Regions from separate parts of the Janthinobacterium goodfellowi genome, predicted to be linked through region 2. Evidence: riboswitches for the same ligand, from Rfam matches in the RefSeq annotation. Region 2 holds a riboswitch; the other holds the start of a gene.
The links. Region 2 has a riboswitch for thiamine pyrophosphate ahead of ACQ4WQ_RS04390 (TonB-dependent siderophore receptor). Riboswitches for the same ligand answer to the same signal wherever they lie in the genome.
Positions count from the first base shown of each region.

Region 1: it holds a riboswitch for thiamine pyrophosphate, as region 2 does, so the genes downstream of both, thiC (phosphomethylpyrimidine synthase ThiC) here and ACQ4WQ_RS04390 (TonB-dependent siderophore receptor) in region 2, are expected to answer to the same signal.

Region 1 covers NZ_JBNYXN010000008.1:103,440-115,500, reverse strand. The annotation lists gene ACQ4WQ_RS25450 (thiazole synthase) at 1-161, opposite strand, end outside; gene thiS (sulfur carrier protein ThiS) at 187-390, opposite strand; gene thiC (phosphomethylpyrimidine synthase ThiC) at 411-2,324, opposite strand; TPP riboswitch at 2,404-2,519, opposite strand; gene ACQ4WQ_RS25435 (hypothetical protein) at 2,628-2,885, opposite strand; gene ACQ4WQ_RS25430 (response regulator) at 2,924-3,730, opposite strand; gene ACQ4WQ_RS25425 (hybrid sensor histidine kinase/response regulator) at 3,759-5,663, opposite strand; gene ACQ4WQ_RS25420 (Crp/Fnr family transcriptional regulator) at 5,709-6,449, opposite strand; gene ACQ4WQ_RS25415 (putative bifunctional diguanylate cyclase/phosphodiesterase) at 6,688-8,784, shown strand; gene ACQ4WQ_RS25410 (porin) at 8,792-9,832, opposite strand; gene ACQ4WQ_RS25405 (valine--tRNA ligase) at 10,348-12,061, shown strand, end outside.
Region 2 covers NZ_JBNYXN010000001.1:965,025-977,085, forward strand. The annotation lists gene ACQ4WQ_RS04355 (hypothetical protein) at 1-15, opposite strand, end outside; gene ACQ4WQ_RS04360 (hypothetical protein) at 418-951, shown strand; gene ACQ4WQ_RS04365 (hypothetical protein) at 979-1,470, opposite strand; gene ACQ4WQ_RS04370 (TetR/AcrR family transcriptional regulator) at 1,512-2,159, opposite strand; gene ACQ4WQ_RS04375 (DUF2867 domain-containing protein) at 2,227-2,745, shown strand; gene pnuC (nicotinamide riboside transporter PnuC) at 2,833-3,444, shown strand; gene ACQ4WQ_RS04385 (AAA family ATPase) at 3,444-3,992, shown strand; gene ACQ4WQ_RS04390 (TonB-dependent siderophore receptor) at 3,989-6,136, opposite strand; TPP riboswitch at 6,222-6,319, opposite strand; gene ACQ4WQ_RS04395 (iron-containing alcohol dehydrogenase) at 6,386-7,543, opposite strand; gene ACQ4WQ_RS04400 (ferritin family protein) at 7,686-7,991, shown strand; gene ACQ4WQ_RS04405 (Imm26 family immunity protein) at 8,085-8,564, shown strand; gene ACQ4WQ_RS04410 (sensor histidine kinase family protein) at 8,808-10,166, opposite strand; gene ompR (osmolarity response regulator transcription factor OmpR) at 10,180-10,881, opposite strand; gene ACQ4WQ_RS04420 (hypothetical protein) at 11,146-11,535, shown strand; gene ACQ4WQ_RS04425 (flagellar assembly protein A) at 11,696-12,061, shown strand, end outside.

The sequences.
Region 1 (12,061 bases), on a different contig from region 2:
TTCACGCGGCGGATGGCCACCGTGATGATCTGCGCTTCCGCCGCGTCCGTCGCTTCGCGCGTCTGCGGCAAATCCTTGTACTTGCCGCTGCCCACCAGCAGGCGCGATCGATACTGTTTGCCTGCGATGGTCAGCAGGTCGTTGTTTGTTGCCGTATTCATGTTTTGTTCCTTGTCTTTTCTCAACTTAGCCGCCGCCGATGGCGCGGACGATTTCAACCTGGTCCTGCGTCTGCAAGACCTGTCCTGGCCACGCCTTGCGCGGCACGACGTTGCGGTTGACGGCCAGCGCCAGCGCCTGGTTTTCCAGCGACAGCGCGGCGATCAATTGATCGAGGGTTTGCCCGGGCGGCACCTGGTGCGGCGCGCCGTTGAGCGTGATGGATATCAATGCAGGCATCACGCTCTCCTTCAGACCTTGCGGTACAGCTCGGCGCCGTTCTTGATGAACTCGATGGCCTTGATTTCCATGCCCTGCTGGAGCGCCTTGTCTTCCGCGATGCCCATGCCGGCCGCGTATTCGCGCACTTCCTGCGTGATCTTCATCGAACAGAAATGGGGACCGCACATGGAGCAGAAATGCGCCACCTTGGCCGAATCCTTGGGCAAGGTTTCATCGTGAAATTCGCGCGCCTTGTCCGGGTCCAGGCCGATGTTGAACTGGTCGTCCCAGCGGAATTCGAAGCGGGCTTTCGACAGCGCGTTGTCGCGGATCTGTGCGCCCGGATGGCCTTTCGCCAGGTCGGCCGCATGCGCCGCAATCTTGTAGGTAATGATGCCGTCCTTGACGTCCGCCTTGTTGGGCAAGCCCAGGTGTTCCTTCGGCGTCACGTAGCACAGCATGGCCGTGCCGTACCAGCCGATCATGGCCGCGCCGATGCCCGAGGTGATGTGGTCGTAACCGGGCGCGATGTCGGTCGTCAGCGGCCCCAGGGTGTAGAACGGCGCTTCGCCGCACTGCTCCAGCTGCAAGTCCATGTTTTCCTTGATCAGCTGCATCGGCACGTGGCCCGGGCCTTCGATCATCACTTGCACATCGTGTTTCCAGGCAACCTGCGTCAACTCGCCCAGGGTCTTCAGTTCGCCCAGCTGCGCTTCGTCGTTGGCGTCGTAGATAGAGCCGGGGCGCAAACCGTCGCCCAGCGAGAACGACACGTCGTAGGCCTTCATGATTTCGCAGATTTCCTCGAAATGCGTGTACAGGAACGATTCCTGGTGGTGCGCCAGGCACCATTTCGCCATGATGGAACCGCCGCGCGAGACAATGCCCGTCAGCCGCTTGGCCGTCATCGGCACGTAGCGCAGCAGCACGCCCGCGTGGATGGTGAAGTAGTCGACGCCCTGCTCGGCCTGCTCGATCAGGGTGTCGCGGAAGATTTCCCACGTCAGATCTTCGGCCTTGCCATTGACCTTTTCCAGCGCCTGGTAAATCGGTACGGTGCCGATGGGCACGGGGCTGTTGCGCACGATCCATTCGCGCGTTTCGTGGATGTGCTTGCCGGTGGACAAGTCCATCACGTTATCGCCGCCCCAGCGGATGGCCCAGGTCATCTTTTCCACTTCCTCGCCGATCGACGAGGTGACGGCGGAATTGCCGATGTTCGCGTTGATTTTCACGAGGAAATTGCGGCCGATGATCATCGGCTCGACTTCCGGGTGGTTGATGTTGGCGGGAATGATGGCGCGGCCGCGGGCGATTTCCTCGCGCACGAATTCCGGCGTGATGTCAGCCGGGATGCTGGCGCCGAACGACTGACCCGGATGCTGGCGGCCCATCAGCTCGGCCAGGCGCTCGCCCATGGGACCGGAAGCCTTGAGCTCGCGCAAATACTCCTGGCGGCGCATGTTTTCGCGGATGGCGACGAATTCCATTTCCGGCGTGATGATGCCTTGGCGCGCGTAATGCATTTGCGTCACGTTCTTGCCGGCGATGGCGCGGCGCGGCTTGCGGTGCAGATTGAAACGCAGCTCGGCCAGTTTCGGGTCGGCCAGGCGGGCGATGCCGTAGTCGGAGGTGGGGCCGGACAATTCTTCCGTATCGGCCCGCTCCATGATCCACGGCAGGCGCGGCGTATCGAGGCCCGAGCGGATGTCGATCTGCACATCCGGGTCCGTGTAGGGACCGGAGGTGTCGTAGACGTAGATCGGCGGATTCTTTTCGCCGCCGAACGACGCTTCCGTGTCGGACTGGCTGATCTCGCGCATGGGTACGCGGATGTCGGGACGGCTGCCCTGCACGTAGATCTTGCGCGAATTGGGCAGCGGCGCGATGGCGGCTTCGTCGACCGTGGCGGTGGCGGAGAGGAATTTCGGGTTGGCGTTCATTTTGGCTCCTTGGCTAGACTATTTTTAAGCCTGGAGCCAGCTAAGGAGGTTCGGCTGTGCGCACGCGGAAAGGCGGGGTGCGTTCATCCTAAAGCTTCCCTTCGCTGGCATTATCCAGATCAGGTTCGGAGGGTATTTCTCACCCGCGCTTGCACTGTGTTTCCACAGCGAAAGGCAGGACCCCTAGCGTTTGCCGCCTTGCGGCAGCGAGCCAATTATACGCGGTTCGCGCCGCGTGGCCAGATGATTTCTTGCAGGTGTCGTCTTTGCGCATCTGCTGCAATGCAGCAGATGGCGGCACGATTATTTCTTCTTGCCCCAGCGCCAGGCGGTCGGTTCGCCCTTCAGCTGGCAGATGAAAATGAGCACGGCAACGATGGCCACTTCATAGACGATGTAGCCGAGCAGCATGGTTTGCGGCGGGAACAGGAAGGCGCCGCAGGCGAACAGGGCCAGCGCAGCGAGGAACACCAGCCAGCCCTGCCAGGTGATGGGCAAGCCCCAGCCCCAGCCATAGGTCTTGGCGGGGAACCAGTATTGCGGTGGTGATTTGTCAGTCATGATTTTTCCTGGTCAATATCAATAACACCAAGTATAAATCACGCTCCCCGCAAGCGCTCCGTGACATCGAGGCCGATGCCGCGGTAGCCGATGAAGCGGCTGCCATTGTCGAACATCGGTTCGCCGCTGACCTGCAGATACTGCGTGCTGCCGTCGAGGTTGGCGCGGCTGTAGATGAAATCGAGGAACGGTTCGCGCGCGGCAATTTTTGCGTCGAGCAAGGCGCGCTCGGCGGCATTCCAGCGCTGCGGCTCTTCCTCGCTGCCGATGCCCAGCATCTCAGCCACGGGGCCGGAAAAGCGCGTCAGGTTGCCCTGCGCATCCTGTTCCCAGTACCAGTCGGATGACAGTTCCGTGAAGCGCTGGAAGCGCGCTTCGCTTTCGCGCAATTCCGCCGTGCGGTCTTCCACCATCTGTTCCAGCGACTTGTTGTATTCGGCCAGCTTCTGGTACAGCAAGCGCACTTCCAGCATGTTGTGGATGCGCGTCTTGACTTCCACCAGGTCGAAGGGCTTGCTGACGAAATCCTTGGCGCCCGCTTGCAGGGCGCGCAGCTTGTGGCCGGGCTGGGCCGTGATCACCAGCACGGGCAGGTAGCTGCCCGCTTCGAGGTCGCGCAAGCCTTCCATGACTTCGAAGCCATCCATTTCCGGCATCTGCAAGTCGAGCAGAATCAGGTCGTAGCGGTGCTGCTGGTGCAGCGCGCGCACGGCTTGCGGGTCCATGGTGGACGTGATGCGCGTGTAGCCGGCATTGCGCAGCACCTGTTCGAGCAGCATGACGTTGGCCTCCTGGTCATCGACGATGAGGATGCTGGCGTTCAGGATCTCGGTGGCTTGAAGCATGGCGGTATTCCTAAAATTGAGTGCTGAATTAGCGTATTGCGTGAGTGTCGTCGGCCAGGCCGTGCGCGGCTGCATGGTGCAGGGCTACATCGAGCGCATCCATGAATTCGACGACCTTGATCGGCTTGGTGAGATAGCGGAAGAATCCCGCTTGCAAGCCTTTTTCGATGTCGCGCGGCACGGCATTGGCCGACAGGGCCATGACGGGAATGTGGCTGGTGAGGGGATCATCATGCAGGATATGCAGCGCGCCATAGCCGCTGATGCCGGGCAGATTGATATCCATCAAGATCACGTCGGGCTGATAGGTGCGCGCCAGGTCGATGCCCAGGTGCGCATCGATGGCCGTCAGCAGTTTCAAGTCGCTGCGGCGGGCGATCAATTGCTCGACCAGCGCCAGGTTGGCGGGATTGTCTTCCACGTACAGCAAGGTGCGCTGGCTTTCCTGCGGTTCCTGCACCTGCGGCAGCGCATCGCCGTCGCCCAGCACCAGTTCCGGCGCGCTGCTGGCGGCCAGCTCGAACCAGAACGTGGTGCCCACGCCGACGGTGCTGTCGACGCCGATGGTGCCGCCCATCAATTCGACCAGTTGCTTGGTGACGACCAGGCCGATGCCCGTGCCCTCTTCCGTGCTGTTTTCCTGTCCCAGGCGGTTGAAGGGCTGGAACAGCTGCGCTACCTGGGCCGCGTCGAGGCCGGCGCCGCTGTCGCGCACGCTCACGCGCACGCGCTCGCCATGCCGGCTGCATTCGACGGTGACGGCGCCGCCGCCCTGGTTGTACTTGATCGCGTTCGACAGCAGGTTGATCATCACCTGTTTCACGCGCGTGCGGTCCGCATGCACATAGAACGCCTTGCCGCAGCGGGGGAAATGCATGCGGATGCCGCGCTTTTCCGCCTGCGGCGCGATCATGGCCTGGCAATCCTGCAGCACGTCGAGCAGCGACATCGCTTCCTGAGACAGGGTGACCTTGCCCGATTCGATCATGGCCAGGTCGAGGATTTCATTAATCAAACGCAAGAGATACCAGCCGCCCTTGAGGATTTGCTCGATCGAGCGCTGCTGCGGCGGGCTCGGCGGCGGCACGTCGGACGCCATCAGCTGGGCGAAACCCAGCACGGCATTGAGGGGCGTGCGCAATTCATGGCTCATGCTCGACAGGAATTCGGATTTGGCGCGGTTGGCCTTTTCCGCCACCAGACGCGCCTTCTTCAGCTCGGCATTATTGGTCTCGACCAGCGAGCGCGTGTACGCCTGCTGTTCGCGCAGGCGCTGGTCCAGCAGCGCCTGTTCCGCCTCGACCTGCTTGCGCACCGTGTTGTCGGTGCCGATCAGCAGATAGCCGATGACCTTGCTCTGTGCATCGCGCAAGGCCGTCACGGAGACGATGGCGGGGAAACGGCTGCCATCCTTGCGGATGTAGGTCAGCTCATAGATGTCTTCGATGCCGCGCGTGGCCTTGAACACGAGCGCTTCCACGCCCGGCGTGATGACGGTGTCGAGCTCGGCGCTGAGGGCGGCCGCGCGGGTGACGATTTCTTGCGCGTCGGAAATACCGGCCGGCGTCAGCTTGTCGACCACGTCGCTGGCTTCATAGCCGAGCATGCGTTCGGCGCCCACGTTAAAGATCTGGATCACGCCCTGCGCATCGGTGGCGATGCACGAAAAATTGGCGCTGTTGAAAATCGCATCCTGCAAGGCGCCCGCCTTGAGCAGCTGGCGCGGCAGGCTGGCCGCCACTGTGCGCCGGTACAGCGCCACGAGCAGCATCAGCAGCAGGAAGACCAGTGCATCGATGACGCAGGCCGTCTCGAACGGCGCGCGCCAGGCCAGCACGCCGACGGCCAGCAACGCGACGGCGCTGAAGGAAAAGGCCAGTGCCATGGGCCAGCGCGACGGCGCGCGCGGAGGAATGTTTTCAACAGATTGCATGAGGTAGCCTGGGCAATGACAACGATAGGAAGGGGGATTGCGGTCTTAGGAACCCTGACGCTGGCGCACGTCCGACAGCAGGCGCGCGAATTCCTTTTTGACCACGCCATAGCATTCGCACACGTGGCCTTCGAGGCCGGCACGGTCCAGCACGGAGATATGGCCGCGCCGGTAACTGATGAAGCCGCGCGTCTGCAGGCGCCCCGCCGCTTCCGTCACGCCTTCGCGGCGCACGCCCAGCATGTTGGCGATCAGTTCCTGCGTCATGGTCAGCTCGCGGTTCGGCAGGCGGTCCATGGTCAGCAGCAGCCAGCGGCACAGCTGCTGCTCCACCGTATGGTGGCGGTTGCACACGGCCGTCTGCGACATTTGCGTGATCAGCGCTTGCGTGTAACGCAGCAGCAAGCGCATGACGGGGCCGGCGCGGTCGAACTCTTCCATCAGCAGGTGAGCCTTGAGCCGGTAGCCGACACCGCCTGTCTGCACGACGGCGCGGCTCGGTGTCGAGTTGCCGCCCATGAACAGCGACACGCCCACGATGCCCTCGTTGCCGACGCCGGCGATCTCGGACGAGCCGCCGTTTTCCAGCAGGTAATGGATGGAAACGATGGCCGTGGTGGGGAAGTACACATACTGCAGCTTGTCGCCAGAATCGTAGATCACGTCGCCGAGCAGCATGGAGACTTGCTCCAGATGGGGAGCCAGGCGCGCGAAATCGGCGTCGAGCATGGCGGAGAGCAAATGGTTTTGATTCGGGTTGTGCAGCTGGGCATGCGGACTCGACATGGGCAGTTTTCCTGGTTTCCAGTCGTCAGCTAGGGAGAGAAGTGAAAGACGTCCGAACGAGGGGCGCCATATGCAGCAGCGTAACACAGCGCCTGCACAATGACCCGACTATATTTCTTGCAGGCATGCTTGTCCGTTCGCCAGCGAACGGACTCCGCGGCGCTTGCCGCCCTACATTCAGTCACTGCCAAGGCTGCCGGATCATGGATCGGCGCCGGCGCTGCTACCGGACGCCATCATGCAATCATTCTTCAAACGTATCTCCATTTCCGTTTCCACCTCGGCCCTGATCACCCTGGCGGTCGGGCTGTGCCTGACGGCCCTGTGCTATGTCTCGGCGCGCCAGATCGAGTCGGAAAGTACCCGGCTGCTGCTGCAGTACCACGCCAGCGGACAAACGCTGCGCGCCGCCATGCTGCCGGCCAACGGCATGAGCCTGGACGCCAACCATCGCGGCTCGCTGTATGTGCTGCTGGGCGGACTGCTGTCGAGCCTGCTGGCAACGGCGTATGTGTACCAGCTGGTGTCGCGCAATTCCGTGATTGCCCGCATCACGGGCGAACGCACGGCGGCCTTGCAGTTTGCCAATTTGCGCCTGTCCGAGGATATCGCGGCGCGCATGCACAATGAAAAGTCGCTGCGGCTGCGCGAACGCATCATCGAAGTGTCGGCCAATGCCATCATCCTGTGCAGCGCCGACGCGCCCGGCTACCTGATCGAATACGTCAATCCCGCCTTCGAGCGCATCACCGGCTATGCGGCCAGCGAAGTCATCGGCCAGCGCCTGGAAGACTTGCAGGGCCCGGAGCAGGGGCGGCAAGACATGCATGAAATTACGGCCGCACTGCGCGAACAGCGCGAAGGCAAGGCCATCGTGCGCAATTTCCGCAAGGATGGCAGCTGCTACTGGAGCGAGCTGTTCGTCGCTCCCGTGCGCGACGATGGCGATGGTCCCGTCAGCCACTTTGTCGTGGCGCAATATGACATCAGCACCGTCATGCGTTTCGAGCAGGAACTGGAATTCCAGGCGCGGCACGATATCCTGACGGGGCTGGCCAACCGCGCCCTGCTGCGCGAACGGCTGGAACAGGCGATGGCCGTGACGCGGCGCAGCGGCCTGCCCCTGTGGGTGGTGTTCATCGATCTCGACCGCTTTAAATTCGTCAACGACACGCTGGGCCACGACGCGGGCGACCTGGTGCTGAAAAACGTGGCCGAGCGCCTGCGCGACGCCACGCGCGAAGTCGACACGGTGGCACGCCTGGGCGGCGACGAGTTCGTGCTGCTGCTGCCCCAGCATGGCAATGGCGAACCGGGCGCCGCCATCCTGCAGCGCATCCAGGACGCCGTGGCGCAGCCGCTGCAACTGGGCGAGTATGAATTTTTTCTCAGCTGCTGCATGGGCGTGGCCGTGTATCCCGACGATGGCCAGAATGCCGACACCTTGATCAAGCACGCCGATATCGCCATGTACCGCGCCAAGGAACAGGGACGGGGCCACTGGCAATTCTATGCCTCGGGCATGAATGCGGGCACCCTGGAGCAACTGGGACTGGAGAGCGAATTGCGCCACGCCCTGGAGCGGGGGCAATTTCACCTCGAATACCAGCCACAGCTGGATCTGGCAAGCGGCGCGGTGGTGGGCATGGAAGCGCTGCTGCGCTGGCAACATCCGCAGCTGGGGCGTATTCCACCTGCCAGCTTCATCGGCCTGGCCGAGGAAATGGGCCTGATCACGCCCATCGGCGACTGGGTCCTGCGCACGGCGTGCGCCCAGACGCGTGCCTGGCAACTGGCAGGCCATGGCCCGCTGCGCCTGGCCGTCAACCTGTCGGCACGACAATTCAAGCAAAGGAATCTGCTGCACGCTGTGGCGCAGGCACTGGCCGAGACGGGTCTCGACGCCGCCCATCTGGAACTGGAATTAACGGAAAGCATGGTCATGCATAACGTGGAGCAAGCCACCGCCATCATGGCCAACCTGAAGGCGCTGGGCGTGCAACTGTCCATCGACGACTTCGGCACCGGCTACTCCAGCCTGGCCTACCTGCGCCACTTCCCCATCGATGTATTAAAAATCGACAAAACCTTTGTCAGCGACATCACGCACAGCGACGACGATGCGGCCATCGTGCGCGCCATCATTTCGCTGGCGCACAGCCTGCGCCTGAAAGTGATCGCCGAAGGCGTGGAAACAGAGCAGCAACTGGCCTTCCTGCGCCAGCACGGCTGCGACCAGATGCAGGGCTACCTGTTCAGCCGCCCCCTGGCCGCGCCCGCCTTTGAAGAATTATTACGCCAAGGCAGCATGTTGCCTGCCCTGGCGATGGTTTGACCATGCGTTAAAACGCGTGGCGCAAGCCGATGTTGAAGGCGCGGTTGCCCGTGCCCACTTCCGTGGCGTTGCCCACCATGTAGGCGGCGTCGTTGCGGTTGCGGATATGCGCGTAGGCAACATATACCTTGCTGCGCTTGGACAAGGCGTACGTGGCGCCGATGGCCAGCTGCTGCGCATCGCGGTTGGCGCTATCGCGGTCATCCTTGCGCACATACGAGGCCAGCAAGGTCGTCGCACCGAGCGGCACGGAAACGCCGACGATGGCGTCGCGGCTGTCGTTCGAAGCGGTGGGCGCCTGCGCCGCGCCATATGGGTTTTCCGCGAAGAACATCGAGCTGCCCTCGCCCGTGTTGCGGCCATAGCCGGCAAACGCCGTGGCCACGCCGAAGTTGTAGTTACCGGCCAGAATCGTGTTGTTCGCGTCGGCCTTGCCCGGCTCGCCGGCACGGCTCTGGCGCGCCAGGCGCAGGGTCAACGGTCCGTTGACATAGCCCAGGGACAGGCCCAGCGAGCGCTGGTCCGCCGCCACACCCGTGTGTTCGCCGGCACCATACATGACGGTGCCCGTCACGCCGCGCCATTCCGGCGAGGTGTAGCGAACGGTATTGTCGATGCGCGTGGCCGAATAGCCGGCCAGGTTGGTCGCCGCGCCGGCAAAGCCGCCCTCGAAGGGGTCGGCCACGTCGGTCAGCGCCTGGCTTTGCAGGTTGTACTGTCGCCCCACGGTCAGCATGCCCAGCGGGCTGTTAAGGCCGACAAAGGCCTGGCGGCCGAACAATTGCCCCGCCTGGTCAGAGCGGCCCGTGTCGCTCAGGACGCCCGCTTCCAGGGTGAACACGGCTTGCCAGCCGTCGCCCAGCGACTCCGTGCCGCGCAGACCCAGGCGCGAGCCGGCCGATATCCCACTGGTGAGCTTGCTGACGCCGCCTTCCTGCACCAGGCCCGCGTCCATCAGCCCATACACGTCGACGGACGACTGGGCGTGGGCGGCGGACATGGCGCCGAGGGTGGTGGCAAGGCCGGCAACGATGGCGATTTTTTTCATGGTGATTTCCTTGTAAAAGCGAAACCAGGAAAGCGGCGGCCACGGCAGGGCCACAGGCGGCAAGGCGCCAAGCGGGGTGTGCCGTATCAAAAGACGACGCGCCGGACAACAGATCCTGGCTAAGCTGTGGCGGCAGCGGCGTGCAATGACGTGCCGCTTTGATTCCGCCGTGAATGGTGCACCGCTGGCGGTGCGCGTGGCTCAGGCGCCCGGCCCGAAGGGGACGCGCTGAAAGTGGCTGGCATCGCAGATGCGCTGGCCGTGAGACGCGGACGGGTGCTGGATATGAAACGTTGATCCCACCGCGTCTGCTGGCGCCGTCCGCAAGGATGGGGCAGGAGGCGCCGAGGCCGGCATTATAGCATCGGCCGCCCTTTCTCCCCCGTTTTATTGCGCCCTCTGTTGTTGGTTCGCGCCCCGCCAGGCCGCCAAAACACTGAAAAAGGCCGCTTGCCACGCTGCAGGCGTTGCCGCGTCATCTATAATGGTTCCTTTTGCCAATCACACGCCAAATCATGGAATTAGCCAAGTCTTTCGAGCCCGCCGACATTGAACAATTCTGGCGCACCGAGTGGGAACAGCGCGGTTACTTTACCGCCACCCTCGATGCCGGAAAACCTTCCTTCAGCATCCAGTTGCCGCCGCCGAACGTCACCGGCACCCTGCACATGGGCCATGCGTTCAACCAGACCATCATGGATGGCCTGACCCGCTACCACCGCATGCTGGGCCACAACACAGCCTGGATTCCCGGCACCGACCACGCGGGCATCGCCACGCAAATCGTCGTGCAGCGCCAGCTGGACGCGCAAAAGATTTCGCGCCATGACCTGGGCCGCGAGAAATTCGTGGAAAAAGTGTGGGAGTGGAAAGAAAAATCCGGTTCCATCATCACCGGGCAAATGCGCCGCCTGGGCGCCTCGGCCGACTGGCAGCGCGAATACTTCACGATGGATGAGCCGCGCTCGAAAGTCGTCACCGACGTCTTCGTGCGCCTGTTCGAGCAAGGCCTGATCTACCGCGGCAAGCGCCTCGTCAACTGGGACCCCGTGCTGGGCACGGCTGTGTCCGACCTGGAAGTGGTGTCCGAAGAAGAAGACGGCTCCATGTGGTACATCAAATACCCGCTGGCCGACGGCAGCGGTTTCCTGACGGTGGCGACGACCCGTCCTGAAACCATGCTGGGCGACGTGGCCGTGGCCGTCGATCCGACGGACGAGCGCTACACGGCGCTGGTGGGCAAGATGCTCAAACTGCCGCTGACGGACCGCGAAATCCCCATCATTGCCGACGAATACGTCGACAAGGAATTCGGCACCGGCTGCGTGAAGATCACCCCCGCGCACGACATGAACGATTACGCCGTGGGCCAGCGCCACAAACTGGCGCAGATCGTCATCCTGACCCTGGACGCGAAGATCACCGACGACGCGCCGGCCGCCTACCGCGGCATGGACCGTTTCGCCGCGCGCAAGCAGATCGTCGCCGACCTCGATGCGCAAGGCTTGCTGGAACAAGTCAAGCCCCATAAATTGATGGTGCCGCGCGGCGACCGCACGGGCGTCGTCATCGAGCCGATGCTGACGGACCAGTGGTTCGTCGCCATGAGCAAACCGGCCCCGGAAGGCACCTTCTTCCCAGGCAAGTCGATCGCCGAGACGGCGCTGGACAAGGTCGCCAATGGCGAAATCAAGTTCGTGCCGGAAAACTGGAGCACCACCTACAACCAGTGGCTCAACAACATCCAGGACTGGTGCATCTCGCGCCAGCTGTGGTGGGGCCATCAAATCCCGGCCTGGTACGACGACAAGGGCAATATCTTCGTTGCCAAGACGGAAGCGGAAGCCATCGCCAAGGCGCAGGCCGCAGGCAGCACGGGCCCCTTGAAGCGCGACGACGACGTGCTCGACACGTGGTTCTCGTCCGCTCTGGTGCCGTTCTCGACCATGGGTTGGCCTGAAGAAACACCGGACATGAAGGCCTTCCTGCCGTCGTCCGTGCTGGTGACGGGTTTCGACATCATCTTCTTCTGGGTCGCGCGCATGGTCATGATGACGGCGCACTTCACAGGCAAGGTGCCGTTTGAAACCGTCTACGTGCACGGCCTGGTGCGCGATTCGACGGGGCAGAAAATGTCCAAGTCGAAGGGCAACACCCTGGACCCGATCGACCTGATCGACGGCATCGACCTGGAAGGCTTGATCGTCAAGCGCACCACGGGCCTGATGA
Region 2 (12,061 bases):
GACGAACTTACGCATAGAACTCCTTAGAAATTAAATTTTCTACAATTTGAGAAGCCATTTGAACGTATTTTGACAAAATTAATGTCATGGTAATGTTGCCCTAAGGAGATTGATTAATCAATTGATATTTAAATGCGTTTGGCCATATTTTGAGCGCGTGACATTCGAACATCAGCTGGCAGGCCAGACTAAGAAATGTTTGGTTTCCGTATAACGGACCTGGTTCTGGTCCTTCGGGTTCCCCCGGGCGGGTGCGGTTTTTTGCTGCGACGCTGGCGGCGAAGGGCCGTATTGACTCGCCGGTTTGTTGTCTCCGCATCGTCCGCACCGTACACGCGGCCGTCCCGGGCTGTCTCGGACGCGCCACGTATAATTCCGCTCACTATCCACCGTTATCCATTTTCGACCGGACGCTCCATGCCCCTGACTCCTGATTCGCCGCCTGATTGGCAAACATTTGAAACGGCCTACGACGTCGAAGCAACCTTGTTCAGGCTGACCAACGCGTCGCTGGCCGTGCTGGGCGCGTCCGCTTTCAAGGATCAGGCATTTTCAGCCTTTGCCTTCAACGCCGTATCGTTTCCCTCCCTTTCGCTGAGCTTTGACACCGATCCCGACAATCGGGAGCGCGATGCCTACCCTCCGGACTGGTCGAACGAGTGCATGGAAGCCGACGTGCCGGAAATCGGCCAGCTGTGGGAGGAGGGCTACGCCAGGATCGAAGGCGCGCTAAGCGAGCTGATCGATGCCGCCGATGAGGAACTGCTCTGCGCCATCGAGGCAGGCTATCTGCACAGCCTGAGGAAAACCATGGTGCGGCTGGAAACGCGCCATGCTTTCGGGCAGATCAGGACGTGCGCGCGTTTCTGGACCGTGGTCACGCAAGTCGATGCCGATACGGAGGAAGAGGAGCGGTTGCTCGACCAGGTGCGCCAGGGCCTTCCGGCGTGACCGTCCGCTGTCCTTGCCGTCCGCCGGCTATGTCAGGACTTGCCAGCGCCTGACTTCCTCGTCCGTCAGCATCGGTCCCCAGCCGCCACGCAGCGCCGCATTGTGCTGCACATAGTGTTCAAGCGGCGGTGCCGTCACGCCATGCCGGGCACAGATAGCCAGGACGGCTTCCAGCTGCCGCCGGCTTGCCGGAAGATCGTCGCCATGCCAGGTACAGGCGCTCGTTTCCAGCACATGCTGTACAAGCTCCTCCAGTTCGCCAAGCAGGTGTCCGGGCAGCGCCATGCGGATGTCGTCCGGCCAGGGATCTCCCATGCCCGTGACAGCCAGGGATGCAAAGCCGCGCTCCCACGCAGCAAAATCCCCAGGCGCGAGCTGCGCCACTTTCCACACATGGCCGGCGAACGCGGATAGCGCCGGATGGTCAATATCAAAGCGCCGGCAAAAGCGTTGCAGGCACGTGAGCGCAAGGCATTGCCTGGCGATCACGGAGAGCTTGTCCAGCGATGTGTTGTGCATGACTCATTCGTTCCTGAAGGTGGCGCCTGCCGAAAACCAGTTCAATGTTGCCGTATTGCGATTGTCCCGCCTGGCAAGGCAGCCTGCATCAGCGCCTCCACCGGCAACTGAAAAAAGCGCGGCACCATGGCCGGCGACAGCTCGTCGCCACTCTCCGTCATGGCCAGCCGGCCGCTCAGCAGCAGCATCACGTAGCCATGGCCCAGCGACCAGCCGGCGCTGGCGGCGGCCTTGTCCCAGCGCGGGTCGAGGCCCGCTTCGCGCACGGCCGCGCCTGCCGTCTGCAGCACATATTGAAAGCACGCTTGCGCCGCTTCCTGCAGGGCGGGGAACTGGCGCACGTCCTGGTGCTCGAACATCAGCCGGTAGTGGGCTGGCGCGGCCAGGGCGAATTCGATGTATTGCTGGCCCAGCAATTGAAAGCGCTGTTCGGCGGGCAAGCTGCTCGGCGGCGGTAGCTGCGTTTCCCATTTCTGTATCAGGCTGGCGAAGCCGGCCGCCGCTACCTCGGCCAGCAAGGCTTCCTTGCTGGGAAAGTGGCGGTACACGGCGGCGACCGAGACGCCCACCGTGCGCGCCAGTTCGCGCAGCGACAGGGCGGCGTCGTGCTGCTGCGCCAGTTGCGCGATGACGGTGGCGACCAGGGTGTCGCGCAGATTGCCATGATGGTAGGTGCTCGTTGTTGTCATTCGATGTTATCACTGTTCACATTGTCGTGTATGATGGGCATGTTATCACTGAAAACATGGAGAGCACATGCATGAGATGAACATTGCCGTCCGTACCGTGGAGTTGCCGCCAAGCGCCAGCATCGCCCCGCTGTATCCCGGCAGCAACCTGGCCGACGCGTACGCCGTCGATTTGCCCACCGCGCAGGCGCGCCAGATGGACATGCAGAGCCTGGCGCGCCAGTTGCTGGGCAAGCAGCCGGGCTGGGCGCGCAAGCTGATGGTGCTGCGCGACGCCATCGTGGCGCGTTTCGGCATCCGGACGGCAAAACAGATGGAAGCGCGGCCTGGCAAGCGCATCGGCATTTTCCGCATCTATGCCGTCAGCGACGACGAGATCATCCTGGGCGAGGATGACAGCCACCTGGACTTTCGCCTGTCGGTGCTGCGCAACCGCGACGCGGGCCGGCATGGCTGCGTGACCGTCTCCAGCGTCGTGCATTGCCATAACCGGGTGGGGCGTGCCTACATCCTGCTGATCCGGCCGTTTCACAAGCTGATCGTGCGGCATTCACTGGCGCGCGCGGCCAGGGCAGGCTTCGCCTGAGGCGGGGAGGGCGTCTGACGGCAAGGGCAATCTTGCTTATTCATGGCCGGTATTGCATACTGCACCACCAGCCTCATCACGATTCCCATGAACGATACGCTTCTCCTGCTGGGTTTTGCCACCACGCCGCTTGAACTGATTTCCTTTGTCCTGGCACTGACAACCGTTGCGCTGAACATCCGCCAGAATCACTGGGCGTGGCTGTTCGCCATCATTTCCTCTGCCGCCTACGGTTTCGTGTTTTTCGAGTCGCGCCTGTATGGCGACATGGCCTTGCAACTGCTGTTCATCAGCGTCTCGTTCTGGGGCTGGTATCAGTGGCTGCATCCGGCCAGCGGCGGCAAGACCTTGCCCGTCACGCGCCTCGATGGACGCGGCTGGCTGGCCTGCGCCGCGGGCTGGCTGGCCGGTTTCCTGCTCATCGCCTGGCTGCTGACGACGACGGACACGGACGTACCCCATGCGGATGGTTTCCTCACGGCAGGCAGCCTGGTGGGGCAATTCCTGTTGTCGCGCAAGAAGCTGGAAAACTGGATCGCCTGGATCATCGTCGACGTGCTGTATGTGTGGCTGTATGTGCACAAGGGCCTGACCCTGACGGCCGTGCTGTACGCCTTCTTCGTCGTGATGGCCGTCATCGGCTTGCTGGCGTGGAAAAAGTCGGCGCCCGCCGCGCCCGATGCGATGGTCCTCAAGTGATGGCGCCTTGCGTGCGCGTGGCCATCCTGGGCGCGGAATCGTCGGGCAAGTCGACCCTGGCGGCCGCCCTGGCCGAGCGCTACGGCACCGTCTGGGTGCCTGAGTATTTACGTGAATTCGTCGCCACGCAGGGCAGGGTGCCCGTGGCGGAAGACCAGTATGGGATTGCGCGTACGCAAGTTGAACGCGAAGACGCGGCCGCCGCGCAGGCCCGCAACTATCTGTTCTGCGATACGACGCCGCTGATGACGGCGGTCTACAGCCGTCATTATTTTCACGGCGCCGATGCGCAACTGGCGGCGCTGGCCGATGCCGCGCACTACGATCTGACCCTGGTCACGGCGCCCGACAGCCCCTGGGTGGCCGACGGCTTGCAGCGCGAATCGGAAGCCGTGCGCCAGCTGATCTACCGCTACCTGCTCGACGAGCTCGACGCGCGCGGCATCGCCTACCACGTGCTGCACGACAGCCTGGAAGCGCGCCTGGAACAGGCGGCGCCCTTGCTGCAGCAGGCGCTTGCTGCAGCGCCTGCCATTTCCCTCAATTAAAAATCGAACTGCGCGGAAACTTTGAACGTGCGGCTGGCGCCCGGGTACAGATAGCCGTCCGATTCCGGCGTCACGTCGCGCCAGTAGAACTTGTCGGCCACGTTGTTGACGGCGGCGCGCAGCACGGCGCGCGTGCCGGCGATGCGCGTGGCCCAGGCGGCGCCCAGGTTGAACACGTGGTACGACGGCACGAAGGTCGTGTTGTTGTACTCAAACGCTTTCTTGCCCGCAAATTCCCAGCTGCCGTTCACGCTCAAGCCCACCACCTGTTGCACCGCATAGTCCGCATGCATGGCCGCCTTGAAGGCGGGCACGTTGGGCACGCGCTTGCCGTCGAGGTCCGCATTGCCCGTGCCCGACTGCTGGCTGTTCAGGGCCGTCACGGAAGCGCCCAGGCTCAGGTTGGACGATGCCTTGCCCTGGGCCGACAATTCCAGGCCCCGGTGCTGGGCCTGGCCTTCGCGCACGAAGTAGCCGGCCGTGTTCTGGAATTCCAGGCCCTTGCGGATCTGGAACAGGCTGGCCGCCAGCATGAAGTCCGGCGTCACATCCATCTTGGCGCCGAGTTCGATCTGCTTCGAGCGGCTCGGCGACAGTTCTTCATTGGCATTCATCGCCTTGCGGTCGGCCGTGCCGCCATGTTCCATGCCCTGCGAATATGCTGCATACACGGACACATTGTCGAGCGGGGTGTAGACGAGCGATACATTCGGCAGCAGGAAGTCGTGCTTGGCGCGGATTTCCGTGTCGGCCTTGAGCACGTACTGGTAGCCGTCGACATTGATATGGCGCAAGCCGCCATGCAGTTTCCAGTTCGGCGCCAGGCTGACGATATCCTGCACGAAGACGGAGTTTTCCGTATCCTTGCGCACCAGGCGCACGGGGCCCGTGACGCCGGGCGACGTGCCGACGATCTGCGGCTGATAGATGTTGCTCACGCCCACCCAATCGTACACGTACAGGCCGGCGCGGTCCTTGCGGCGGAAGGTCGAGACGCCGGCCGTGAAGTCATGGCGCAGGGAACCGGTGGCGAATTTGCCCTGGATCATGGCTTGCGCGCTCAGCGGTTTTTTCGTCTCGCCCAGGCTGCGGTAGTCATACACGTCGTAGTCGCCATTGCCGCAGAAGCCGGGGTACAGGTCCTGTCCGCTACAGCCATACGGGAAGGCCGTGTAATCGTCGCGCTTGAATGAGTGCTGGTTGGCCGACAGGGTGGCATGCCAGTCGTCATTGAACGCGTACTGGAAGCGCAGGCCGAGATTGCTGGTGACGGTTTCCACGGGGCGCGTCCAGGGCTGCAGGTTGAGCATGGCGTCGGCGCTGATACCGGTTGGCAAGGTTTTATTGTTCAGCAACTGGAAGCCGGGCGCCGTGGCCTGCGCCTTGTCCTGGTAGTCAGCATCGAGCTGCAGCAGCGCTTGCGGCGAGATTTGCCAGTCGAAGGCGCCGGAAATGAATTTGCGGTTGCCGTCCGCACCCTTGATGTAGGAGCGCAGGCGCTCGGCCGCCACGTTGACGCGGTAGCCGAAGCGCGTGTCTTCCAGGCGTCCGCCCAGGTCGACGGCGCCGTACAGGGTGCCCCGTTCGCGCGTTTCCACGGTCACCGTGCGCAGCGGTGCGGCGGTCGGGCGCTTGACGATGAAGTCGATCACGCCGCCCGGCGCGGCCACGCCTGCCTGCAAACCGGCCAGGCCTTTCAGCACTTCGATGCGTTCCTTGTTTTCCAGCGGAATTTGCGTGTCGCCAGGAATGGCTACGCCATCCTTGCGGTAGCTGGAATTGTTGTCGAGCTTGAAGCCGCGGATCGTAAACTGTTCCGCATAGCCGACGGCGTTGTAGGCATCGTTGATGCTGGCGTCGAGCTTGACGGCATCGCTGAGATTGCGAATTTGCAAGTCCTGCATGTCCTTTTGCGAAATGACGGTAACGGACGCGGGCGTCTGCAGCAGCGGCGCGTCGGAAAAGCCGCCCACGGAGGCGCGCTTGGCGGCCGGCGCCTTGCTGGCCGTGACGACGACTTCGGCCATGCTTTGCGCCTGCGGGTCGGCCGCTTCGGTGGTGTCATTCGCGGCGAAGGCAGGCGCGGCAAACGCGTGCAGGATGGCCAGTGTCAGGACGGAAATAGATAAATTCGGTGTGGACATAGATTGCTCGTGGTTCAAGCCGTCTCTGGAAAGAGCACGGCAGGCTGCTTGTTCGGCTGGCGCCAACGCAGGAGCTATCAAAGGAGGGAGGTACTTTGCGCTTTCCTTCGCTGGCATTATCCAGATCAGGTACGAAGGGTATCTCTCACCCGGATGACTGCTCCAGGACCCCTAGCGAAATGACAGCTTAGCATGAAGCACGGCCAGCTGTCCCACTGGCCGACCGTTTTACAACACTGTGGTGCGAATCTACAAACTCAGTTCCAGCACCTTGCGGCTGACGGCGGGCGTGATGTCGCGCTGTTCGCCCAGCGCCGTCATGCCGTGCGCTTCCAGGGCGGCCACGACGGCGTCCACGCTGGCATGGTTCAGGCCGTAATCGGCCAGGCGCGTCTTGACGCCCATGTGGCGGAAGAAAAATTCCGTGCGCGCGATGGCCGCCTCGATGCGGCCATCCTCGTCGCCGCCATCGAGGCCCCACACGCGGGCGGCGTATTGCAACAGCTTGGCGCGCTTGGCCTGCTTGCGCACGCGCAGCATGCTGGGCAGGATGATGGCCAGCGTCTGCGCATGATCGAGCTCATACAGGGCCGTCAATTCGTGGCCGATGGCGTGCGTGGACCAGTCCTGCGGTACCCCCACGCCGATCAGGCCGTTCAAGGCCAGGGTGGCGCTCCACATCACGTTGGCGCGCACGTCGTAGTCGTCCGGGTGCGACAGGGCTTTCGGGCCTTCCTCGATCAGGGTCAATAAAATGCCTTCGGCGAAGCGGTCCTGCACGGACGCGTTCATGGGGTAGGTCAGATACTGTTCCATCACATGCGCAAACGCATCGACGACGCCATTGCCCACCTGGCGCAGCGGCAAGGTGAACGTCTTCGACGGGTCCAGCACGGAGAATTTCGGATACACCTTGCGGCTCATGAACGAGCGCTTTTCCTGCGTGGCCTTGCGCGTGATCACGGCCGAGCCATTCATTTCGGAACCCGTGGCCGGTAAAGTGAGCACCGTGCCGAAGGGCAGGGCGGCCTCGACGATCTTGCCGCCCTTCGCCAGGATGTCCCACGCTACGCCCTCGTGCAGGGCGGCGGCGGCGATGAACTTGGTGCCATCGACCACGGAGCCGCCGCCGACGGCCAGCAGGAAATCGATGCGCTCGCTTTTCACCATGGCCACGGCCTGCATCAGGGTTTCATAGCTGGGATTGGGTTCGATGCCGGCAAATTCCAGCACCGTGTGGCCGGCCAGCGCCGCCCTGACTTCATCGTAGACGCCGTTCTGCTTGATGCTGCCGCCGCCGTAGGTCATCAGGACCCGCGCCTGGGGCGGGATCAGGCCGGCGATGGCGGCGATCTGGCCCTGGCCGAAGAGGATTTGCGTCGGATTGTAAAAATCGAAATTGAACATGGGGCTCCCGCTGCCGAGGTGTAGGCTGTTGCTGAGGCATGATTATGGCCGAACGGGTGAAATCGTGTCGTGGACGCTTGAGCTTTTCGCCCGCGCGGTGGAGAATGCAGCCGATGTCACCACCACGCGAAAAGGAATGCGCATGACCACCGTCCCACTGGAAGAATCCGGCTTGCCGGCCACCGCGCTCGACATGCACCGCGCCATCGGCGCCACCATCGCCGCGCTGCAGGCGCTGGACTTGAACAGCCAGCGTTTCGAGGCGTGCACGGATCCCGAACTGCGCCGCGTGCTCGCGCATGCGGGCGACACGAGCCGCAAGGAAGCGGCCATGCTGCTCGAATGGATGCGCCGCCGCGACGCGCGCCTGGACGCGGCCATGAAGGAGGCGCTGTTCAAGGCGGGGCCGATTGTTGCCCAATATCACTATGACGAGAAAATATTGTAACTATTGGTTTGTTGTTGTGGCGTACCATGCGCCACATGGCCTTTGCTTCGCGTAGACTGTGCCCCGAACACGATTTTGGGGGAGTTTGCAGAAATGAAATCATTACCATACCGAGAAGGCAGCTGGTTTGCCGTGCCTTTGCCGGGCGGCGGTTATGCCGTCGGCGTGGTGGCGCGCACGGCGCCTGCCGGGCGCATCATGCTGGCGTATATGTTCGGACCACGACGCGATGTCTTGCCGAAGCTCGATGAGCTCGAAGGCTTGCGGCCGGAACAGGCCGTGCGCCGCCTGCGCACGGGCGACATGGCCCTGCTCAACGAGCGCTGGCCCCTGTTGGGCGACAGCCGCCACTGGAACCGCGACGAGTGGCCCATGCCGGCGTTTATCCGCCGCAATGAATCCTTGCAGCGCGCCTGGCGCGCCAGCTATGCGGACGCCGATCCGGCCAAGCTGGACCGCGAGGAATCGATCCCCTTCGACACGCCGGGCATGGAAAGCGATTCCCTGTACGGCTATGGCGCGACGGAATTGTTGATGAGTAAATTGCTGGTGCAGGAGCAGGCGTCGGCTTGATGGCTGTCGGGCGGCGTAGGCGTTGGATTACGCACGGCGATGCCGTGCTAATCCAACCTACATAAATTACACCGCCGGCAAACTGATCTGAAACACCAGTAGGTGCCGGAGCCTGCATCGGGCGGCGTAGGTCGGATTAGCGAGGCCTTGCCTCGCGTAATCCGACCACATTGTTGGCCAAGGCCGCTGGTGGTGTCGGCTTACGCGCTTTGCGCTAAGCCGACCTACACCGACCAACGCCGCTTATACCGCCGGCAAACTGATCTGAAACGCCAGGCCGCCGCCTTCGCGGTTGCGCACTTGCAATTCGGCGCCGTGGCGCAGCAGCACGCGGTCGACGATGGCCAGGCCCAACCCGGCGCCATTGGCTTGCCCGCGCGCCGTGTCGAGGCGGGTGAACGGTTTCATCAGCTGCTCGATCTTTTCCGCCGGCACGCCCGTGCCGTGGTCCTGCACTTCGATGATGACCTTTTTCGCCCCGTGGCTGGTACGCACGTGGCAGGCGATGTCGATTTCCGTCACGTCGCTGCCTGGCGTCTTGCCATAGCGGCGCGCATTCTCGATCAGGTTGTTCAGCACGCGGCGCAAGTCGGTGGGGTTGCCCAGCGCATGCGCGCCCTCGGCGATGGTGGCGTTGATCTTCACGTCCGGCAGGCGCATCGCTTCGCGCGTCATGTCGTTGAGCAAGCCGCTCAGGTCGACATCGGTAAAGCTCGACGCTTCCGTCGGCTTGGCGTAGTCGAGGAATTGGCCGATGATGGCGTCCATCTGCCCGATATCGGACTGGATGCCTTCGCGCGCCTCGTCCGACAGGTTGGCCATTTCCACTTCCAGCTGCATGCGCGCCAGCGGCGTGCGCAAGTCGTGCGAAATGCCGGCCAGGATCACGGCGCGGTCCGATTCCACCTGTTTCAGGTCGTCAACCATCTGGTTGAAGCTGCGGTTCGCCTCGATGATTTCGATCGGGCCCTTTTCCGGCAGCGGCGCCGGCTGCTTGCCCTTGGCGATGTCGCGCGCGGCCGCCGTCAGACGTGACAGCGGCAGATTGATCAGGCTGGAAATGATGGCCGCGCCCAGCAGGGACAGCAGCGATACCAGGCTGGCCCAGCCCAGCCACTGGAAGCCCGTCAGGCCGCGCAGGCGCTCGCGGTCCAGCATCAGCCAGTATTCGTCGTCGTCGATCTTGAAGCTGACCCAGAAGCCGGCCACGCCGTTGACGCGCGCGGAAAAGCGCGTGTCCTTGCCCAGCTTGGCTTTCACCTGCGCCTCGATCTCGGGCATCAGGTAATTGTCGGGCGGCGGCTCGATGCGGTCGTCCTCTTCCAGCGAGAAGATGCGGATGCCTTCATTGCTGACGAGGTCGAACAGCAGCTCGCGGCGCAGTTCGGGCGCCGAGTGCGTCAGGGCCGCATGCGTGATGGTGACGACGGAAATGATCTGGGCGGAAATCTGCTGCGCCTGCGGCTCGCGTTGGATGACGGAAATCATGCCGATCCAGGTGATCATGCTGACCGTGGTCAAGGTGCCGAGCAGCAAAAAGGTGCGCCAGAACAGGCCGCTTTTCAGCCGCGCCAGGCTGATATCGGGAACAAGCTTCATCATGCCTCGCCAGCGATCAGCGCGGCTGTCCGTCCGGGATGAAGACGTAGCCAAGGCCCCACACGGTCTGGATGAACAGCGGGCTCGACGGATCTGGTTCGATCAGTTTGCGCAGGCGCGAGATCTGCACGTCCAGGCTGCGGTCGAACACTTCGTATTCGCGTCCGCGCGCCAGTTCCATCAGTTTCTCGCGCGACAGCGGCTGGCGCGCATGGCGGGCAAACACTTTCAGCACGGAAAATTCACCGGTCGTCAGCGGCACCGTTTCGCCATTCTTTTTCAGGGTGCGCGTGCCCAGGTCCAGCACGAAGTCGCCGAATTCGAAGGTTTGCGGCGTTTCCGACGGCGCGCCCGGGATTTCATCGGGACCCTTGCGGCGCAGCACGGCGCCGATGCGGGCTACCAGTTCGCGCGGGTTGAACGGCTTCGGCAGGTAATCGTCGGCACCCATTTCCAGGCCCACGATGCGGTCCACGTCCTCGCCCTTGGCCGTCAGCATGATGATCGGCGTCTGGTCGCCCGCGCCGCGCAGGCGGCGGCAGATCGACAGACCGTCTTCGCCGGGCAGCATCAGGTCGAGCACCAGCAGGTCGTAGCGTTCGCGCAGCCACAGCTTGTTCATGGCCGTCGCGCTCTCTGCCGTGAAGACATTGAAGCCCTGTTCGGTCAGGTAGCGCCGCAGCAGGTCGCGCAGGCGCACATCGTCATCAACCACCATGATTTTTGCCTGGTGGCCGTGGATCGATTGCGTTGTTGTATTGCTGCCGGTAGTGGAGGTTGTGGTCATTTAGGGTGTCGTGTTATCTTATATTAGTTGCTATAGTAACGCCTCGCGCGGCGTCGGCAAGGGGCTGTGGCGACCCATTACAAAGTGTTACAAACTTTACCCAATTACTCTTACTGCACCGTGTAAAGCATCATACACTGGGGCCACAGTGGAAATCAGCTTTAAGTTTATACGGCATCGCGGAAGAGGAACCCAATGAATATCTTTACTAAAAAAATTCACGCCGCTCCCAGCGCAGCTATCGCCGCACGTACGACTGTGCTGTCCGCATTTGCCGTTTGTTCCGTGTTGGCTGCCAGCCTGGCGCTGGCGCAAAACCAGCCGCCGCCACGCCGTGACGACCAGCAGCAAATGCAGGCTCAGCGGTACGAACAGGTACAGCGCAGCAATAACAATGATACGCGACTGCGCGAACAGCGTGACGCACGCAGTTTCGACACGCGCGCCGAAGAGCAGCGGCGCGCCAGCGAAGGCGCCGACGCTTCGCGCCGCACGGGCCGCATGACGCCCGACGAGCGCCGCGACCTGCGCCGCCAGATCAACGAAGTGGGCCAGGATATTTACTCGAATCCGCCGCGCCGCTAGGCATCGCGTACCCCATCCGACAGGGCCATCTCGCAGGAGATGGCCCTGTTTGCATATGGCCCCTGCATTGTTGCCCAGTCAGGCACACGGCCACGCCCCGTGATATTGTTCTAGTGCACTGAGACAATTCTCTGAATGTGTTGCTGGGGGGAGGCTAGTGGTGAGTGACGACGACACGCCCGTTCCTGATGCGGTGCCCGCAGGCGGCCTGCCGCATGGCCTCGTCCAGCGCGACGAGGGCGTGTGCCTCGACCTGTCGCTGGCGCCCGCGCAGCTGCGCGCCGCCGTCGACCAGCTGTTCCAGTCTGGGCAGTTGCTGGCCGGACTCGATTACGGTTTGTTCCTGCTGACCCTGTTCCATGCCCCCACGCCCCGCGCCGCGCCCAAGGGCGACGCCTTGCTGCGCATCGCCGTCCGCGCGGCGCCATTCCCGCCCCCGCGCCGCGCCCTGTATAAACAGGTCAAGATCCGCGGCGACAGCGCCGAGTTTTACTTCGAAGCATTGCTTCCCGACGCGGATGGCCAG